4 regions of the Neorhizobium fuzhouense genome follow, and region 1 is predicted to be linked to each of the others. Evidence: predicted binding sites of a transcription regulator. Region 1 holds the regulator's gene; each other region holds the start of a gene.
What was found. Region 1 encodes LexA, which represses DNA repair genes until DNA is damaged. Its sites were predicted from a motif close to TGTTCNNNNTGTGTTCNG; they were not measured.
Positions count from the first base shown of each region.

Region 1 (4,768 bases):
GCGGGCCGGCAGCAGGCTCGATTAAATCGATCCAATCAGGGCGGGCGGTCAATCGCGGCCGAAAGCTGCGATTGACCGGGCGAGTTAAACAGGTGCAGGTTGTGTTTCGGTTAAGGTGGATGACCCGATTTCCGAGGAGGCGCGGTGGCGCAGGCGGACATCCCGGCAGGCGAATCGGTGCGCGAGACGATGGCGTTTTCGCGCAGTCTCCGGCTGCCCGTGAGAGCCTTCGAATCCCTTCCTCTCCCGTCCATTCAACACAACCGGGATCTCGACGCGACGGTTCTAGACGCACGCGAAAGTGATCGCGCGCCCTGGCCTGCGAAGGTGGCGGCATGGTGCGCGGAAGAGGAGGCGCATGGGCGCGCCTTCCTGTTTCTCCCGGTGTTTCTGGGGCTTGGCGCCATCCTCTGGCTGACGTCTCCCACGACGCCATCCACCGTTCCCGCCTTCTGCGCCCTGCCGCTGATCCTTGCTGCTGTCTTGCTGGCAAGGGCGGGCCGGCGGGTCATGTCCTGCTGGCTGCTGGTTCCAGGGTTGATCTGTGCGGGTGCGGCCCTTGCCGAGATCGAAAGCCTGCGCAACTCGACCATCCTCCTTGACGCGCCCATGACCACACAGATCGAAGGCATCGTCGAAAAACGCGAGGCGGCCGCCAGCGGGCGCTGGCGCTATACGGTGCGCCTCGTCTCCACTGCCGCGCCGGTGATTGCCCGCCCGCCGGAGCGCGCGGTGATCCTCTCCCGCGCTGCACACAGACCGTTCGAGACCGGTGACCGCATCGCCGGCAAGGTGCGGCTGTCGCCCCCCTCGGGCCCCGCCCTTCCGGGGCTTGCCGATTTCGCCTTCTCTGCCTATTTTCAAGGCACCGGCGCCGTGGGCTATTTCTATGGCCCGCCGCAGAGGCTTGGAAGCGACATCACGCAAAGCTGGACGACCACCCTCATCGGCAAGCTGTTTGAGCTGCGCAGCGACATCGGCACTCGCATTCGCGCGCTCGTGCCCGGAGACGCCGGTGCGTTTGCCGCAGCCATCGTGACCGACGAGCGCCGCGCCATCTCCGACAAGACCGTCGAGGCGCTGCGGGTGGCGGGCCTCGCGCATATCATTGCCATATCCGGGCTCAACATGGCGCTTGCCGCCGGTATCTTCTTTGTCGGCGCGCGACTGCTGCTCAGCGCATTTTCCGGTCTTGCCCAGGAGGTGGCGATCAAGAAGATCGCCGCCCTTGGCGCAATCGCCATGGTGACGGCCTATTACCTCATCTCCGGCTTTGGCGTGTCGGCCGAACGCGCCTATGTGATGATGGTGATCATGCTGGCCTCCGTGCTGTTCGACCGTCCGTCGATCAGCCTGCACAATGTGGCGCTTTCGGCCGTGGTGATTCTGGTGCTGACACCTTCGGCGGTGCTTGGCCCGAGTTTCCAGATGTCGTTTTCCGCAACAGTCGCGCTGGTGGCGGGCTACGCCGCCTGGTCACGTTTCCGGGGCGACCAGCACAATCCGCTCACCGCCCGCCGGCCGCCGGTGCTTGCCGTCACCGCTGCCGTATCGGGCATGGTGGCAGGGGTGGTGATGACGTCGCTCATCGGATCGCTCTCCACCTCGATCTACTCGATCTCCCATTTCCATCGCATCGCAACCTACGGCCTTGCCGGCAACCTCGCGGCCATGCCGGTGATCTCGCTGATCGTCATGCCGGCCGGCATGCTGGGCATGCTGATGATGCCGTTCGGACTGGAGGCTCCGTTCATCAAGATCATGGGCTATGGCGTGCAGCTGGTCATTGCCATTGCAGAAACGGTGGCGGGCTGGGGCGGCGATGCGGCTGTCGGGCGCCAGAGCGTCTGGCTGCTTCCTCTTGCGTCGATTGGCTTTCTCCTCCTCGTTCTCCTGCGCACCCGATTGAAGCTGGTCGGTGCGGCGATTATGGCCGTAGCACTGACCGTCTCTTTCTGGCCCAGAGGTGCAGCGCGTCCCGACCTCCTGGTGTCCGACGATGCGACCCTCGTGGCCCTCGTCGAGGAGAATGAGGCGGCCGTCAGCCGCCGCACGCCACCCGAATTCATCTATCGCCAGTGGCAAAATGCCTTGATGATCGACAAGACCCTGCATCCCATCATGGCGAAATCCACCGCCGGACTGTTCCCGGCATCATCCGACCTATCCCCTAAGCCACCGATGCGGCCGCTTGCAGGCCCGAAAGGCAGCCCACCGAAAGCATCGGCCGAGGACCGTGAAGACCGAACGCCCGCAGCCGGCGCCATCGACCTGCTCGCCGAAGACATCCCGCCGCCGGAACCGCCGGCGCGCGACGGCCGTGCGCCAGACAATATCGACAATCCAGACAATCAAGCGCGGGCGCTCAGCACGCAGGAACGGCGCGAGGCGGCAGTGGCGATGGCCGATGCATTCCGCACCGCGCCGGCTGGCCGATTCGCCTGCCTCGCCCGGGTCGGCTGCTTTGCCCGCTCCGCGGAAAAGATCCGCATTGCGGTGATCGAGGATGCCCGCTATGCCGGAACCGCCTGCGACACCTCCGACATCGTCATTGCCGCCCGCGCCCGTTTCGAAACCTGCCGCTCCGGCGCGCTGATGCTGACGGAAAAGACGCTCCGCAAGACGGGTGCCCTGGAAATCCGCTTTGCGCAGAGCGCCACGCGCGCCAACTGGACGGCAACAGCCGCCAATGTCGGCCATTCACGCCCGTGGAGCCTGCACCGCAGCTACGACTGGAAGACGCGCCGTTTCGACGACACGCTCCCGCAACCAGTCTCCGCCCTGCTTAATGGTAGCGACGGATAAGACCGACCAGCTTGCCCTGGATCTTGACCCGGTCTGGACCAAAAATACGGGTCTCATAGGCAGGGTTTGCCGCCTCAAGCGCAATCGAGGCACCCTTGCGACGAAACCGCTTCAGCGTGGCTTCCTCGTCATCGACCAGCGCCACGACGATGTCGCCGGGCGTTGCCGTACTGCCGTTGCGGATGATGACGGTATCGCCGTCGAGAATGCCTGCCTCGATCATCGAATCGCCCTTGACCTCCAGCGCGTAATGTTCGCCGGTGCCCAGCATTTCGATCGGCACGCTGATGGCATGCGTATTGTTCTGGATGGCCGAGATCGGCACGCCGGCTGCGATGCGCCCCATGACGGGAACGGTGGCAGAACCGCTATACTCTTCCACCGGCGGCGCGGGCGGGGCAGGGCGCGCGGCCGGCGTCTTGCCAAGGCTGCCTTCGATGACGCTCGGCGAAAAGCCGCGACGCGGCTGGGCCGGCGGTACATAGGATTCCGGCAGCTTGATCACCTCGAGCGCCCGCGCCCGGTTCGGCAACCGCCGAATGAAGCCACGCTCCTCAAGCGCCGTGATCAGCCGGTGAATGCCCGATTTCGAGGCGAGATCGAGCGCATCCTTCATCTCGTCGAAGGAGGGGGGCACGCCCGCTTCCTTCATTCGTTCGTGAATGAACAGGAGCAGTTCCTGCTGTTTGCGTGTGAGCATGAAGACAACCTCGAAGGGAAACAAATCCAGAACGAACACTATATGTTCCACATGTGTTCCGCAAGCCCTGAAAAGTCGGTGAAAACGCAGTCTGGGCGCGGTTTGTCGCAGCATGCAGCGAGCGCTAAGCTCGCCTCGATCTATCCGGAGAGAATCATGCCGCGTCTTATCGATCATCTTGTCCTGCCGGTCTCCTCGCTTGTCATCGCCCGCGCGCGGCTGGAGCGACTGGGCTTCACCGTGGCCCCCGATGCCGTCCACCCGTTCGGCACGCAGAACGCCTGCGTCTTTCTGGCGGACGGCACCTATCTCGAGCCACTGTCCGTCGCAGATCCGGTCAAGGCAGCGGAAGCAGCTGCGCAGGGCAACGAGTTTACCCGACGCGACCGCATCTTCCGCGACGCGGTGGGCGAGGACGGGTTCTCCGCCCTGGTGGTATCGTCACAGGATGCCGTGGCCGACCGCGCGCGGTTTGCACCGGCGGGCATCGACGGCGGCGATCTGCTCGAGTTTTCCCGCGGCGCGCGCACGGCAGACGGACGGGACGTGGTCGCAAGTTTTCGCCTTGCCTTTGCCGAAACGGCGTCGAAAGCCTTCTTCCTGTTTGCCTGCGAGCGGCTGAACCCGCTGCCGGCAGACCGGGCGCATCTGGAGCGGCATGCCAACGCCGTACTTGGCCTTCGCGGCCTGCTGCTCGTCGCCGAGCGGCCGAAGGCCGTGCAAGCCGTTCTGGAAACCATAATGGATGCAGCGGCACGACCGGCCGAGCGTGGTTTCCGGATCGAGGCCCAGAACGGCTTTGTGTCTGTCGAGCAGCCTCGGGCCGTCGAAGTGCATCTGGGCAGCGCGGCCGCTTATGTCGCGGGCACGACGGAGGTCGCAGAGCCTCTGCAGGGCGCTGCTCTCATCTTTGCCACGGGGGATCTTGCCGTGACAGCGCAATGGCTTGCTGATAAGGACGTGGCTTTCGAGAAGAGTGGCACGCGCATTGTCGTTGCCGCAGCCCCCGGTCAGGGTGCTGCCTTCGTATTTGAGGAGTGATCATGGCCGTCACAGCCAATCCAGAGGTTTCCGTCGGCGAGGGCTCGGCCCGCGTCGTATTTTCCAACACCGGCCACCTGTCGCTGATTGCCGGTCCCTGCCAGATGGAAAGCCGCGATCACGCCTTCATGATGGCCGGCGCCATCAAGGAGATCTGCGACGAACTGGGCCTCGGCCTTGTCTACAAATCCTCGTTCGACAAGGCCAATCGCACGTCGATTG
Region 1 covers NZ_JBHFFP010000012.1:186,327-191,094, reverse strand. Annotated here, with positions in the region: gene ACEXP3_RS20155 (ComEC/Rec2 family competence protein) at 145-2,805, shown strand; gene lexA (transcriptional repressor LexA) at 2,786-3,505, opposite strand; gene ACEXP3_RS20145 (VOC family protein) at 3,662-4,546, shown strand; gene kdsA (3-deoxy-8-phosphooctulonate synthase) at 4,549-4,768, shown strand, end outside.

Region 2 (4,768 bases), on a different contig from region 1:
CCAGCCCTTTCGGTTGCGGGGATAGGCCAGCAGGTCCGGCGTCTCATCGCAAAACACCAGCCGCGCGCCGGGCTTGACCTCCAGATCCGTCTCGTTCTTCAGCACCCGCAGTTGCGAATGCGCTTTCACCACGCCCGCCACCGTGTTTCGGTCGGCAATGCCAAGACCCGACAGCAGCCCCTGCCGCTTCAGGAAAACGGCCTGCTGCACCATTTCCTCCGGATGCGAGGCGCCCTCCAGGAAGGAGAAATTGGTGCGTGCTCCCAGTTCGCAAAAGGCAGGAGCGTCTTTCATGCGAAAATGCCGTGCATGAACCAGCGCGGATTAGCCACCTGATCGTAAAGCCCCTGCCGGTAGACCCAGAAACGCTGGCCATTGTCGGATTCAAGCCGGAAATAATCGCGCGTCGGGGCGTCTTCACCGTCCAGCCACCATTCCGCCGCCAGCCGTTCCGGCCCTTCCGCCCGGCGCACCTGATGGGTGAGGCGGCGCCAGCGAAAGCGGATCGGCGGCCCGTCCGGCACTTCCACGGCAAAAGCTTCAAGCGGCTCGGGATGGGCAAACAGCCGCAGCGGCCGCTCCTTTTGCAAGAGGTGTCCATGGTCGAGCGGTGCCGCCTCCGGCAGGCGCTGCGGTTTGCCCAGGGCGTGGTGGATGGCATCGACGGCGACCATCGCCCGCTCGGGAATATGGCTTTCGCGCAGCTGGTAGGTCTTGAGACATTCCGGCCCAAGCCGTGCCGACACCTGGTCGATGAAATCGGCCAGGGACTGCTGCCTGGAGCCATCGCCATCGAAATCGCCCTGGGCGTGGTCAAAAGCGTCGTGGCTGAGGACATTGAGCCTGAGGATCTCAAAGCCGAAGCCGACATCGAGGTCGTCATGCACGCCCGTCAGCCGTTCGGCAAACAGGCGGGCAATGCGGGGACCGTCGCGCAAGGGGCGCGAGGCGCCGGCGGTCAAGCGAAACACCTTGCCATCGACGCGAAACAGCACCAGTTCGAACATCCGGCCCCCTGCCGCGCGGGCTTCTAGGCTCGGCTTCAGGGCTTCCGCCACCTGACCCGCAAGGCTCAGGATATCCTCCTCGGACTGGATCGGTTCGGCCAGCCGTCGTTCGGCCGACAGGCTTGCCACCGGCAGGCGCGGCGAAATCGCCTCCTCGTCCATGCCGGCTGCCTGATCGAGCCGCAGCAGGAGATGGGGGCCGAAGCGTCGGGCAAGCGGCGCGCGCGGCGCTTCCAGAAGGTCGCCCACCTGTTTCAGTCCCACCTTTGCCAGCGCCTGAACCACGTCGGCGCCAACACGCAGGGCCGCGATCGGAAGCGGGGCAAGAACGGCCTCGATCTCGCTGTCGGCGATCACCCGGCTTTCGCCGAAGCGGGCGACGGCGGAAGAAAGGCCGGGTGTCGACGAGACGGCTCCGCGCACGGCAAGGCCAAGGCCGGTCATGCGGTGGAGAACATCAGAAAGAAGAGCCGCCTCGCCGCCGAAAAGATGGGCGGAGCCTGTAATGTCGAGAAACAGGCCGTCCTGGCCCTCCAGCGCCACCAGCGGCGTATAACGGTCGCACCAGTCGGCGAGCGCGTCGAGAAAGCGCCGGTCGGCGGCGCTATCCTCGTCGATGGCGACAAGGCCCGGACAGATGGCACGCGCCTCGGCAAGCCCCTGCCCCCGCTTCAGCCCGGCAGCCTGCGCATTCTCATCGAGTGCGGTGAGCCGCATGGCATTGTCACGCCGGCCGGCGCAGACGAGAGGCGCATCCTCAGGATGCCCGTTCGAAAGGCCCGGCGCGCCCGCTCGCTTGCCGGTCAAACGCCAGGAGAGACCCCAGTGCCGGCGCAGGATCCTGTCGGTTGAAAGCTGCGGGAAGTGAAGCGCGAGAATGCGCTGCGGCCCTCCCCTCAGGCACAGCATGTCGGATCGGGTCGTCGACGCAGGTGAATTGACGGTCATGGGCGTTCCAGGCAAGAAAGAGGGAGAGCGGAGCCGGGTTTCGGCTCTTCTCCAAGGTGAGACGAAAGACGGGATGGCCGATGCTGCCGCCCAGCATCGATCCGTCGGGAAGGCGCCGTTCGCCGGCAAGCGCCGGTTCGGCCAGAAACCGGAAGGTGGTACTCGAGGCCTCCTCCTGCGCGGCATGGCGCAGAACGAAAAGCGGCCGCCCCGCCGCTTTTGCCCTCAACGCCAAGCGCCGGCTTTCGGTCAGCCCGAAGGCTTTCGGATTGCCGCGCACCTCCAGAATGGTCATGCCAAAGGCGCCGCTGCCAAGGGCTGCTTCCGCAAGCCACAGCGCCTCATCGATACGGTTCGGGAAGGCGTGAAAGAACTGTGTCGTGGACAAGCCGACCCCCCTTATCCCCAAGGGGTAAGGCGCTCCAACTTCCTGGCTTGCCATCCGCTCGGCAATCCACAGCACCGGCAGCGTGCCCACACCGCCCTGCGCGCCTGCCTGCAGGCGCGCCGAAAGGGCAAATGCAAAGCCGCTTGCGACACCCGCATCGAGAAAAGCGCGGCTGCGGATTTCGGTGATGGCATCGAGCGGCACCCCGCCCTCGAGGGCCTCGTCCAGCACTGCAACACCGGTCGCCAGCCGGGCCGGCCGGTCTTCCCGGCCTGACCGTTCCCTTTCCTGCCCGTCTGCCGTGGCTTGCGCCTGTGCAGCGGCCAGTGCCGGAATAGGCTTTCCCTCCAGCCGGGCTATGGTTTCGCGCAGGGCAAAAACAGTCTCCTGCGCCAGGGCGGATCGCGCCATGACGTCAGCTCCACTTCTTGTCGAGACCAGGATCTCCAGGATCCTCTTCGCCTCAATTGTTCATGTTATGTTCTTATGGATTCCAGAGCTGCCCCGAAGAGTCAACAGCGCGTCCCATGAGATTCGTTCACCCTCCCCACCTCTTGCTTGAATCCGCACTCGAAATATTTTTCCAGAAACCTTATATGCTCGTTGAAAAAGGAGCAGTTATGGCCCGTGTCGACCAGACCGATGATTGGCGTGATCGCCACGCCCCGACCATCAGCACGTTCGAATCGCTGGCAATCGAGGCCTATGGCAACCTGCCGGAAGAGTTCCGCGCGCTGACCGGAAACCTCACCATCGAGATCGAGGACTTTCCCGACGACGAGATTTTCGAGGACATGGCGCTTGAGACGCCCTTTGATCTTCTGGGGCTTTTCGAAGGGCGCGGCATTTCCGAGCGGTTCACCATGGAAACCGGCGAATTGCCCAACCGCATTCGGCTCTATCGCCGGCCGATCATCGATTACTGGGCGGAAAACGAGGAAACACTGGGTGATATCATCACCCATGTGCTGATCCACGAGATCGGCCACCATTTCGGCTTGAGCGACGATGACATGGAGCGCATCGAGGCAAGCGTCGACGAAGCGGCAGATCGCACCGGCTAAGCCGCGTTCATCAGGCGCGGGCCGGAATGCGCCGGATGCGGGCGCCCAGCGCATTCAGCCGCTCCTCGATGCGTTCATAGCCGCGCTCGATCTGCTGGGCATTGTTGATGATCGAGGTGCCCTCGGCGCCCATGGCGGCAATCAGCATGGCCATGCCGGCGCGAATGTCGGGGCTTTCCAGCCGTGCGGCTTTCAGCGGGCTTGGCCCGGAGACGACGGCCCGGTGCGGATCGCACAGCACGATGCGCGCGCCCATCGAGATCAGCTTGTCGACGAAGAACATCCGGGATTCGAACATCTTTTCAAACATCAGCACCATGCCCTCGCATTGGGTTGCGGTGACGATGGCAATCGACATCGTATCGGCCGGGAAGGCGGGCCAGGGCTGATCCTCGATCTTGGGCACATGGCCGCCGAAATCCGGTTCGATCCGTTTGGACTGGCCGGATGGCACGATCAGGTCGTCGCCCTCGATCCGGCAATGGATGCCCAGCCGTTCAAAGCCCATGAGGGTCGAGCGCAGATGCTGGACGCCGGCATTGGTGATGCGAAGATCGGAATTGGTCACCGCCGCAAGCCCGATCAGGGAGCCCACCTCGATATGGTCCGGCCCGATCCGGTGGCTTGCCCCCGAAAGGGCTGCCCCGCCATGGATCGTCATGCAATTGGTGCCGATACCCTCGATGCGGGCGCCCATCGCAACGAGGAAATGGGCGAGATCCTGCACATGCGGTTCGGAGGCGCAATTGCGCAGGATCGTCGTGCCGGAGGCGGCAACGGCGGCGCAGAGCGCATTTTCCGTTGCCGTGACCGAGGGTTCGTCGAGAAACACATCCGCCCCGACAAGCTTTTTGGCGTGAAAGACATAATCTCCGTCGAGGGCAATATCCGCCCCGAGCTGGCGCAGGGCCAGAAAGTGGCTGTCGAGCCGGCGCCGGCCAATCACGTCGCCTCCGGGCGGCGGCAAGGTAATTTCCCCGCAGCGGGCAAGAACCGGCCCGGCCAGCAGAATCGAGGCGCGAATGCGCGAACACAGATCCGGATCCAGCGTTGCCGGGCGAACCTCGCGCGCATGGATCCGCAAGGTATTGTGATCCGTCCATGCGGTTTCGGCGCCGAGCGAGGACAGCAGCTGCACCAGCGCCTCGACATCGCGAATGCGCGGAACGTTGGAGAGAGTGACGGGTTCGTCGGTCAGCAAGGCGGCCGCAATGATCGGCAGGGCTGCATTCTTGTTGCCCGAGGGCTCGATGGTGCCGGACAGGCGATGTCCGCCCTCGACAATATATTCTACCCGTTCAGCCGCTCTCGGTTCTGCCATGGTCTCATCCGTCTTGTTTGGGGTGCGAAGCAATGCCCCA
Region 2 covers NZ_JBHFFP010000013.1:72,720-77,487, reverse strand. Annotated here, with positions in the region: gene ACEXP3_RS20575 (error-prone DNA polymerase) at 1-294, opposite strand, end outside; gene ACEXP3_RS20570 (Y-family DNA polymerase) at 291-1,814, opposite strand; gene ACEXP3_RS20565 (ImuA family protein) at 1,765-2,754, opposite strand; gene ACEXP3_RS20560 (metallopeptidase family protein) at 2,964-3,407, shown strand; gene murA (UDP-N-acetylglucosamine 1-carboxyvinyltransferase) at 3,418-4,728, opposite strand.
Region 2: the regulator LexA is predicted to act here: its motif matches at 2,812-2,829, upstream of ACEXP3_RS20565 (ImuA family protein).

Region 3 (4,768 bases), on a different contig from region 1:
TCGACCAGGATCGGCGCGTTGAACTGCACGAAGGTCTGCTTGCGCGCCAGATAGACAACCAGAATATTGTCCGGCCAGTCCGCATCGGAGGAGCAGAACGGGCAGAGCGACATCGGAATTTCGCTCAGCACGAAAAAGGCGGCCTCCGCCTTCAGTGGCGGGGCCATGAAGCCGGTGATGGACACGTCCTGTCCCTTGAGGCGATTGACCTTGTCGGAAAAGGACAGCCCGAGCACGCCGAAGCTCTTGTAGAGTTCGCCGAACCCCAGCCGTTCCTCGGCCCTCGCGCTCAACGGCGATGCAAGACAGGGCAATGCAGCCATTGCCCCGAGCACCTGCCGGCGCTTCAGCCCGCCTCTCACTGTCTGATTCATGACCGCACCTCTTTTAAAAGCGACAGGGACAGGCGGCAGATGCCGCCTGTCCCGTTCCTGAAGGCCTTTAGATTTTACTTCTTCACGGCACCGAGGGCAAAGGCATCGGCCAGTACGCGGTAGACATCGCTCTGCTCCATGTAGCCACGGAAGCCTTCGGCGCCCGGGCCGGCGGCCTGCAGCACGACATCGTCGACGGCATGAACGCCGCTGTCGCCATCCTTGGGGATATTGCCCTGCACAAAGACGGCGCCGGGAACATCCTTGTAAGCTTCGTTGGCGATGTATTCGCCCTTTTCATTCTTGATGGCCGGAACGAACGGACCGTCGAGCTTCGGACGGAAGGTTTCGTAATGGTCCGGGCCGTTGTTGGCGGCGATGAACAGGCGACGCGAAACGTCGATCTTGTCCGGATAGCCGTCGCCGTTCTTGTCTTCGTAGTTGGGGAAGCCGGCGGCGTCATAGGTGCCGACCTTTTCGCGCATTTCGGTGCCCGGCTTGTCGTCATCGACGGTGCCGATGATCGAGACGCCATGCGTATGGTCACCGGTGACGACGATCAGCGTATCGGGGTTCTTCTCGGCAAATGCGCGGGCAACGCCGATCGCCTTGTCGAACTCGATCGTATCGACAACCGCGCGGTCCCAGTCCAGCGGATGGCTCATCTTGTCGATCGATGCACCTTCCACCATCAGGAAGAAGCCGTCCGGGTTCTTCGACAGCTTGTCGAGGGCAGCCTTGGTCATGTCGACCAGGCCGGGCTGGTCGGGGAACTTGTCGACGGTGCCCTTCTTCAGGAACTCGCGGTCGAGCGTCACATCCATGTTGCCGGTATGGAAAAGGCCAAGCAGCTTGTCCTGGTTCGAACCGGACGCGGCAGCCAGTTCGGTCTTGTTGATCGCCAGGCCGTAGCCGGCCTCCTTGAACAAGGCGATGTAGTCCTTGTCGTCCTTGCGCTTGGAGCCGGGCACGTCCTTGGCGAGGAAGTAGGCAGAGCCGCCGCCGAGCAGGACATCGGGCTTCACGCCATACAGCATGCCGACGATCTCGGCCTTGTCATTGCGCGAGCGGGTATGGGAGACGAGGGCAGCCGGCGTCGCATCCTCGACTTCGGCCGTCGACACGATGCCGATCGACTTCTTCGTGGTGCGGCGCAGCGCTTCCGCAATGGTTTCGACCTTCGGGTCGTCCAGCGAAGCCGGCGTGCGGTCGGCATACACGCCAAGCGCGTTGACGCGCGACTTGTGGCCGGTCATGTAGGCCGACATCGTATTGGCGCTGTCGGTTGCAATGGCATGCGTCGAGGACGTGCCGATGAAGGCGACCGGGGGAACGTCATCCATGGCCAGACGACCGTTGGCCTTGCCCTCGGTCATGCCCTTCGACATGATGCGGGCAGCGGTGCGATGGGCAACCGACAGACCGTCACCGAGCAGGAAGATGATGTTCTTGGCCTTCGGGGCGGCAGCGGTGCCATACACATCCCAGCTGACCGTCTTCTTCTCGTCGCCGGCCGAAACGTCAACCTTGTAGGTACCGGCCTTGGCGATGGTCAGGTCGCGCAGGATGAGAGCGGAGCCCAGAACCTTGTCTTCCTTGCCATTCTCCTCGGCAACGAAATTCGCTGCCTTGCCGAAGACGGTCTCGTAGGCTTCGCCGTTGACGGTGACCTTGACGTCTTCCGGCTTCACGACCTTGGAAAACTCGACCTTGAAATCGAACGGCGAACCGACCAGCACGGTGGCGCGGTCAAGCGGATAGACCGTTGCGGCGCTGGCTGCACCGGCAAGCATGGTCGCAGATGTCAGAGCTAGAAACAGTTGGCGCATTGTGGTGTCCCTCTCACAAACTTGTGTCCGCTCCTTCCTAGAAAGTCGGGATGACAGTTATGTAACGGATGCGGCCTAAACGCGTAAAAAGTGCAGGCGGGGATGCAAATGGCCATCTGCTGATGCACACTGCCTTTGCCGGAAGCCGCCAGCGAGGGGGCTGTGCGGCCATCCACAGGCAGGCCTCGCGGCGCCGGCTGCGGTCGCTTGTGCGGCCACCTTTTCAGCGTTATGGTGCGGATGTTCAACATTTGTTCCTTGCGATGACGACTGCTGCGTCCCATGATCCAGGCTTCTGCCGCGACTGCCTGACCGGCCAGCCGGTCGGCAACCGGCGTTGCCGCGCCTGCGGCAGCCCGCGTCTCGTCTATCATCCGGAACTCTACGACCTGACGCTTGCCCATATCGACTGCGATGCCTTCTATGCCTCCGTCGAAAAGCGCGACAATCCGGAGCTTGCGGACAAACCGGTGATCATCGGCGGCGGCAAGCGCGGCGTCGTCTCCACCGCCTGCTATATCGCCCGCATCAGCGGCGTGCGTTCGGCCATGCCGATGTTCAAGGCGCTGGAGGCCTGTCCCGATGCAGTGGTAATTCCGCCCAATATGGAAAAATACGTCAAGGTGGGCCGCGAGGTGCGCCGGCTGTTCGAGGAGCTGACGCCACTGGTGCAGCCGATTTCCATCGACGAGGCCTTTCTCGATCTTTCCGGCACCGAGCGCCTGCATCACGATCCGCCGGCAAAGATTCTTGCCCGGCTGGCAAGGCGGGTGGAGAAGGAGATCGGCATCACGCTCTCGGTCGGGCTCTCCTATTGCAAGTTCCTCGCCAAGGTCGCGTCCGACTTGCAGAAGCCCCGCGGCTTTTCGGTGATCGGCCAGGAAGAGGCCGTGGCCTTTCTCGCCCCGCGCCCGGTCACCACCATCTGGGGTGTGGGCCGCGCGCTTGCCGCAACGCTCGAGGCCGACGGCATCCGCACCATCGGCCAGTTGCAGGTGATGCAGGAGGCCGACCTGATGCGCCGCTATGGAGCGATGGGCCAGCGGCTGTCGCGGCTGTCGCGCGGCATTGACGAGCGCACGGTGCATGCCAATGAGGCCGCAAAAAGCGTCTCTGCCGAAACCACCTTCTTCGAGGATATTTCGCGCTTCGAGGATCTGGTGCCGATCCTGCGCCGGCTGTCGGAAAAGGTTTCGGGCCGGCTGAAGCATCAGGAAATCGCCGGCCACACCGTGGTGCTGAAGCTGAAGACGGCCGACTTCAAGAGCCGCACCCGCAACCGGCGGCTGGAAGACCCGACTCAGCTCGCCGACCGGATCTTTCGCACCGGCCTCAGCCTGCTGGAGAAGGAAACCGATGGCGCCAAGTTCCGCCTGATCGGCATCGGCGTCAGCGACCTCACAGACCCGGCGCGCGCCGATCCGCCGGATCTCGTTGACGAGCAGGCCGGCCGACGGGCGGCGGCGGAAGCGGCCATGGACAAGCTGCGCCATAAATTTGGCAAGACCGCCGTCGAGACGGGTTATACCTTTGGGGTGATACGGCCAAAACGGTGACGGCGTGTTCCATCACCGGAACGTGATACCTGCCCCACAATCCGGCGCGGCGCTCGGAGGGCGTCCTAAAACTTCGTTAAACTTGTCTGCATAGGCTGGCTGCCTGTTTACTGCGTTATGAGGTTTGCCATGTTGAGATCTGCCACGCTGGCGCTTGTGCTGGTGTCGGGGACAGCCCTTCCGACCACGGCGGCCGAGGAAGCCCGCACCCTGCAGATCATCGTGTCGACCGACAGCCAGCAGCTGACGGTCTATGACGGCGACCGGATCGTGGCGCGTTCGAATGTTTCTACCGGCAAGCCGGGCCATGACACGCCGACGGGCATCTTTTCCGTGCTCGAGAAGCGCAAGTACCACGAATCCAATATCTATTCGGCAGCGCCGATGCCGTGGATGCAGCGGCTGACCTGGTCGGGCATTGCGCTGCACGAATCAAACAGCGTGCCGCGCTATCCCGCTTCGCATGGCTGCGTGCGGATGCCGGCGGAATTTGCAAGGCAGCTGTACCGCATGACAACCCGCGGCGTACATGTGATCATCAGCGACAGCGCCGTTGCGCCGCAGCCGGTGCGCCATGCCGCGCTGTTTTCGCCGCTCGCGGAAGCACCGCCCGACGAACTGCTGTCGGACGTGTCCCTGCGTTCGTCCGCCGCCCATGGCGGTGCGGGCGAGGTTCAGGTGGCGATGAACATGCCGCCCGCGCCGGTCCCCGTATCAGGCGCTCCGGAGAAGACCGTGACGCCACCGCAAGCGGGCAATCCCCCGCAGGCTGCCGCCGCGAGCGAACCGGCCCCTTTGCGCATTCTGATTACCCGGCGCGACGCCAAGGACACAGTGCGCGACGTACAGGACATGCTGAGCGAACTCGGCTTTGATGCCGGCACCGCCGATGGCATCATGGGGAGTGCGACGCGCAGTGCGCTTGCCGGTTTCAAGCGCTGGAAGGCGCTGCCGCTCAAGGGGCCGCAGCTGACCCCCGATCTTCTCGCCGCCCTCTATGCCTCGGCCG
Region 3 covers NZ_JBHFFP010000001.1:51,998-56,765, forward strand. Annotated here, with positions in the region: gene ACEXP3_RS00280 (hypothetical protein) at 1-374, opposite strand, end outside; gene ACEXP3_RS00285 (alkaline phosphatase) at 449-2,203, opposite strand; gene ACEXP3_RS00290 (DNA polymerase IV) at 2,467-3,759, shown strand; gene ACEXP3_RS00295 (L,D-transpeptidase family protein) at 3,889-4,768, shown strand, end outside.
Region 3: the regulator LexA is predicted to act here: its motif matches at 2,445-2,462, upstream of ACEXP3_RS00290 (DNA polymerase IV).

Region 4 (4,768 bases), on a different contig from region 1:
ATGCTCTCGGGCGATAAGACGCCGGAGGAAATAATCGCCTCCGTGAAAAAGGGCATCTATGCCGTCTCCTTCGGCGGCGGTCAGGTGGACATCACCTCCGGCAAGTTCGTCTTCGGCTGCACGGAAGCCTATCTCATCGAAAACGGCCGGATCGGCGCGCCCATCAAGGGCGCCATGCTGATCGGCAACGGCCCGGATGCGATGAAGCGCGTCTCGATGGTCGGCAATGATTCCAAGCTCGATACCGGCATCGGCAATTGTGGCAAGGCGGGCCAATGGGTGCCGGTCGGCGTCGGCCAGCCGCATCTCCGGATGGACCAGATCACCGTCGGCGGCACCAAGGCCTGACGGAGCGCCATGGCGAAGCGGGTTAAGATCAGCGATTACGACCCCGCCTGGCCGCTGGCATTCGAACGGGCAGGCGCCGAACTGCAGCGGCTTCTGTCCCTGCCGGCCTCAGCAATCGAGCATGTAGGCAGCACGGCCGTCCCCGGTCTCGCCGCCAAGCCGCTGATCGACATCGATGTGACGGTGGCGGATCCGGGCACCATTCCGGATCTTGCGACACGCCTGGAAAACGCCGGATACCAGCCGCGCGGATCGCGCCACGGCGATGGCGTCTTCGCCTTCCTGATGCCGGGTAATCCCGGCTGGCGGGTCTATCTCTGTCCGCCCGACAGCCGGACCCATCGCGACCGCGTCACCTTCCGCGACGCACTGCGGGCCAATCCGCATCTCGCCTTTGCCTATCGCGTCCTGAAGCAGGAGCTGGCCGGCCTTTATGCCGAGGATGGCGACCGCTACACCGCTGCCAAGGGCGACTTCATCCGCGACGCCATAGCCGGGACAACCGCCTCCGAAAACGCGCTGGTTCCGGAGCTTGCCGTCACCGACTGGGCGGCAAGTCGCGCTTTCTACCTTGATCTCATCGGCTTTACGGTCCTCTACGAGCGCCCGGACGAGGGCTTTTCCTTTCTGACGCTCGGAAACGCCCAGCTGATGATCGACCAGATCGGCACCGGCCGCACCTTCGATGACGCGACACCGCTCGCACCCCCGCTCGGCCGCGGCCTCAACCTACAACTTCGCGTGCCGGACCTTTCGGCCCTCGTCAGACGTCTGGAACGCGCCGGTCATCCGCTTGTCCTGCCGGTCGAGGACACATGGTATCGCCGCGACGACCACGAGGTGGGCAACCGCCAGTGCCTCGTCGCCGATCCCGACGGCTACCTCTTGCGGCCCTTCGAGGATTTGGGTATCCGGCGTTTTTGAAGGCAAGTTCCATGCTCACACTTCCCCGCCTGCCGCAGGCCGTCATCTTCGATATGGATGGCCTGTTGCTCGATACCGAAATCCTCTATCGCCGCTCGATCATTTCCGCCGCCACGGAGAAGGGTCTTCCGATCGGTCCGTCGATCTATGAGGGGATGCTGGGCAGGCCCTGGGTCAGCATCGCGGGCCTTTTGCGGGAGCATTACGGCGAAGCGTTCGATGCCGATGGCTTTAGGGCGGTATGGCTTGCGCATTTCGACCGGCTGCTGGAAACCGACCTGCGGCTGAAGCCGGGGGTGACGCAGATGCTGAATCTGCTCGACACCCTGTCCATTCCGCGCGCCGTCTGCACCTCCTCGGCCCATTTCCAGGTCAAGCACCACCTCGGCGAACTCGGTATTCTCGGGCGCTTCGACCATGTGGTGGCGCATGGCGATTATGCCCGCGGCAAGCCGGCGCCAGATCCCTATCTGACGGCCACGGCACGGCTCGGCGTCGCGCCGGCGCTTTGTCTGGCGCTCGAGGATTCCCACAACGGCATCCGCAGCGCGGCCGCCGCCGGGACCATGGCGGTGATGGTGCCCGACATGCTGCAGCCGACAGAGGAAATCCGGGCGCTCTGCGCGGCCGTGGCCGACAGTCTTGACCATTGCCGCGCCTTCTTCGATCGTCACCCGGCCGTCGTTACGCCGGCCTGAACAGCCATTTGCGCTCCACCGCCGCGGCAAGATCGAGACCGTTGGCATGGGCAAACAGCAGGATGTGGCCGAGCACATCGGCGGCTTCGTCGGCCAAGTCGCGCTGCATGTCCTCGACACTGCGGCCCTTGGGCCGACCGCGGCCGCTGAGACGGTTCCAGCTTTGCGTGAGTTCGCCCACTTCCTCGTGCAGTTTCAGCACGAACCAGTCGGGATCGCGCGTCACGCCATGCGCCTCGGCATAGCGCCGGGAGGCGGTTTCGAATTCATCGATCAGCTGGCGAAGCATCCTGTTCTCCTTTTGTTTCATTCACAGAACACCGATTCGCCGCCAAGGTCCATCCGCTCGCGTCAGGCGCATCAGGAGTCGCCCTGCCCGGCGATGACGTGTCGGAACGGCTCTCCGCCCCGCATTCGCTTGACAGACCTTTGCGGCGGACGCAGAACCGGCGCTCACATTCCTCCATCCGCCCCTTCAGAACGCCCTCCCCCGACCCGGCCCGCCCATGACCCTTTCCGACATGCTTGCGGCAGATGTCGCGGCCTTTCCTGCCCTGCATCCGCTGGGGCAGATCCTCGCCCTTCTCGCCACCGCCCTGGTGGCGGGTCTGGCGCGCGGGTTTTCCGGTTTCGGTGGCGGCCTGATTTTCATTCCGATGGCCAGCGCCATTGCCGGGCCGCAGGCCGCCTCGCCGCTTCTTCTGGTGGTCGACTGGGTGATGACGCTCGGAATGTTGCCGCAGGGGTGGCGGCGGGCGAACCGGCGCGAGGTGGCAACGCTTCTCATCGGTGCGCTTGCCGGCGTGCCCGTCGGCACGGCACTTCTCGCCTTTGCCCCGCCGCTCGTGCTGCGCTGGATCATTTCGGTGACGGTTATTGCCCTTCTTGCCTTCCTCATCAGCGGCTGGCGCTACAAGGGCCGGCCGAAGGCACCGCTTGGCGTTGCAACCGGTGCGGTTGCCGGCCTCTTCGGCGGCGTCGCGCAACTGTCCGGCCCGCCGATCGTCGCCTATTGGCTGGGCGGGGCGAGCGACCGGGTGGTGGTGCGCGCCAATATCGTGCTTTATTTCGCGCTCGCCTCCCTGATATCGGCCACCGCCTATGTGAGCGCCGGCCTGTTGCGGGTCGATACGCTGCTTCTCGCGGCAGTCGTCGGCCCCGGTTACGGTCTTGGCATCGCGCTTGGTTCGCGCCTGTTCGGCTTTGCCGACGAGGCGACGTTCCGGCGCATCTGCTTCTGCCTGATTGCCGGCGCCGGCCTCCTCAGCCTGCCGGTGTTCGACGCTCTGCTGCACTGATGGTATTTGCAGTGCTTCATTAGCAAGGCTTAAAGGTCTCAGCGCTAGCGTGCCGCGAACAACTGGCGGTGAAGCAGTGCAGATGAACGGAAAGATCGACGCCCTGTGGCGCCGCAGTGTCAAGCGTGGCCTGATTGCCGGCGGGCTTGAAACGGCGGGCATTCTGGCGCGGGCTGGCCTGATGCGCGAGGCGCGCGGTCGCGGCGCGATTTTCACCCTGCATCACGTGCGCCCGCCGGAGCCGCGGCTTGCCGCGCCGAACGCACATCTGGAAGTGACGCCGCAATTTCTCGATGCCGCCATCAGCCGGCTTGCCGAGGATGGCTATGATTTCGTCGCCCTTCAGGACGTGCCCGCGCGCCTAGCCGAACCGCCCGCGCGCCCCTTTGCCTGCTTCACGCTGGATGACGGCTACCGCAACAATGTCGAGCACGCTTTGCCGGTGTTCGAGCGTTACCAGGTGCCGTTCACGATTTTCATCAATGAGGGCTTTGCCGACCGCACCCACACCATTTGGTGGGAAACGCTAGCCGAGCTGTTGAACGAGACCGACAGGCTGAGCTTCGATTTCGGCGCCGGGCCGGAAACGCTTGATCTGACCGCCGGCAGTGCCCGGCTCGATGCGTTTGACCGCTTTGCGCTTTATGTCGAACGCGACAACGAAGCCGATGCGGTGGCCGAGCTTGATGCGCTGGCGTGCCGCCATGGGATCGAGCCGCTCGACATCACACGCCGGCTGACACTCGGCCGCGAGGATCTGTCAAAACTGTCGCACCATCCGCTCGCCTCGCTGGGCGCCCATACCGTCAGCCACCGGGCGCTGAAACGCCTGTCGGATGCCGATGCCGGCGCCGAGATGAAGCGCTCCGCCGACTGGCTGGAGGCCCTCACCGGCACACGTCCGGCCGCAATCGCCTATCCCTACGGCACGCAGGCCGCCGTTTCCGAGCGCGACCAGGCGCTGGCGCAGGCACTCGGCTTCACGGTGGCCGTGACAACGCAGCCGGGCACGGTCTGCGCGGCCGACACCGAACGGCTGACCGCCCTGCCGCGGATTTCGCTGAACGGCTATTACCAGGAGCCCCGCTACGTCGCAGCCCTTGCCTCCGGCATTCCCTTCGCCATGGGCACGCCCTGATCAGAACGCCCTGACGGGCGCGCCTTGACTCCGGGGAAACCCGGTGACGGAAGGGCAGCCCCTCCTGTCACGGATACATGCGGACCTTCGACCAGCCTTCGGCCTCGCCCTCGCGGCGAAACTCCACCCGGTCATGCAGGCGGAACGGACGGTCGTGCCAGAACTCGATCGAGCTCGGGACAATGCGAAAGCCCGACCAGTGGGCCGGACGCGGAATGTCGCCGATGGCATAGCGGGCGGTATATTCGGCCACGGCCTTTTCCAGCGCAAAGCGTCCCTCGAGCGGACGCGACTGTTTCGATGCCCAGGCGCCGATCCGGCTGCCGCGCGGGCGGGATGCATAATAGGCATCCGCCTCGTCG
Region 4 covers NZ_JBHFFP010000001.1:570,413-575,180, forward strand. Annotated here, with positions in the region: gene tldD (metalloprotease TldD) at 1-348, shown strand, start outside; partial or broken gene ACEXP3_RS02910 (GrpB family protein) at 358-825, shown strand; gene ACEXP3_RS02915 (bleomycin resistance protein) at 838-1,272, shown strand; gene ACEXP3_RS02920 (HAD family hydrolase) at 1,284-1,970, shown strand; gene ACEXP3_RS02925 (nucleoside triphosphate pyrophosphohydrolase family protein) at 1,957-2,259, opposite strand; gene ACEXP3_RS02930 (sulfite exporter TauE/SafE family protein) at 2,477-3,268, shown strand; gene ACEXP3_RS02935 (polysaccharide deacetylase family protein) at 3,351-4,406, shown strand; gene pdxH (pyridoxamine 5'-phosphate oxidase) at 4,474-4,768, opposite strand, start outside.
Region 4: the regulator LexA is predicted to act here: its motif matches at 2,262-2,279, upstream of ACEXP3_RS02925 (nucleoside triphosphate pyrophosphohydrolase family protein).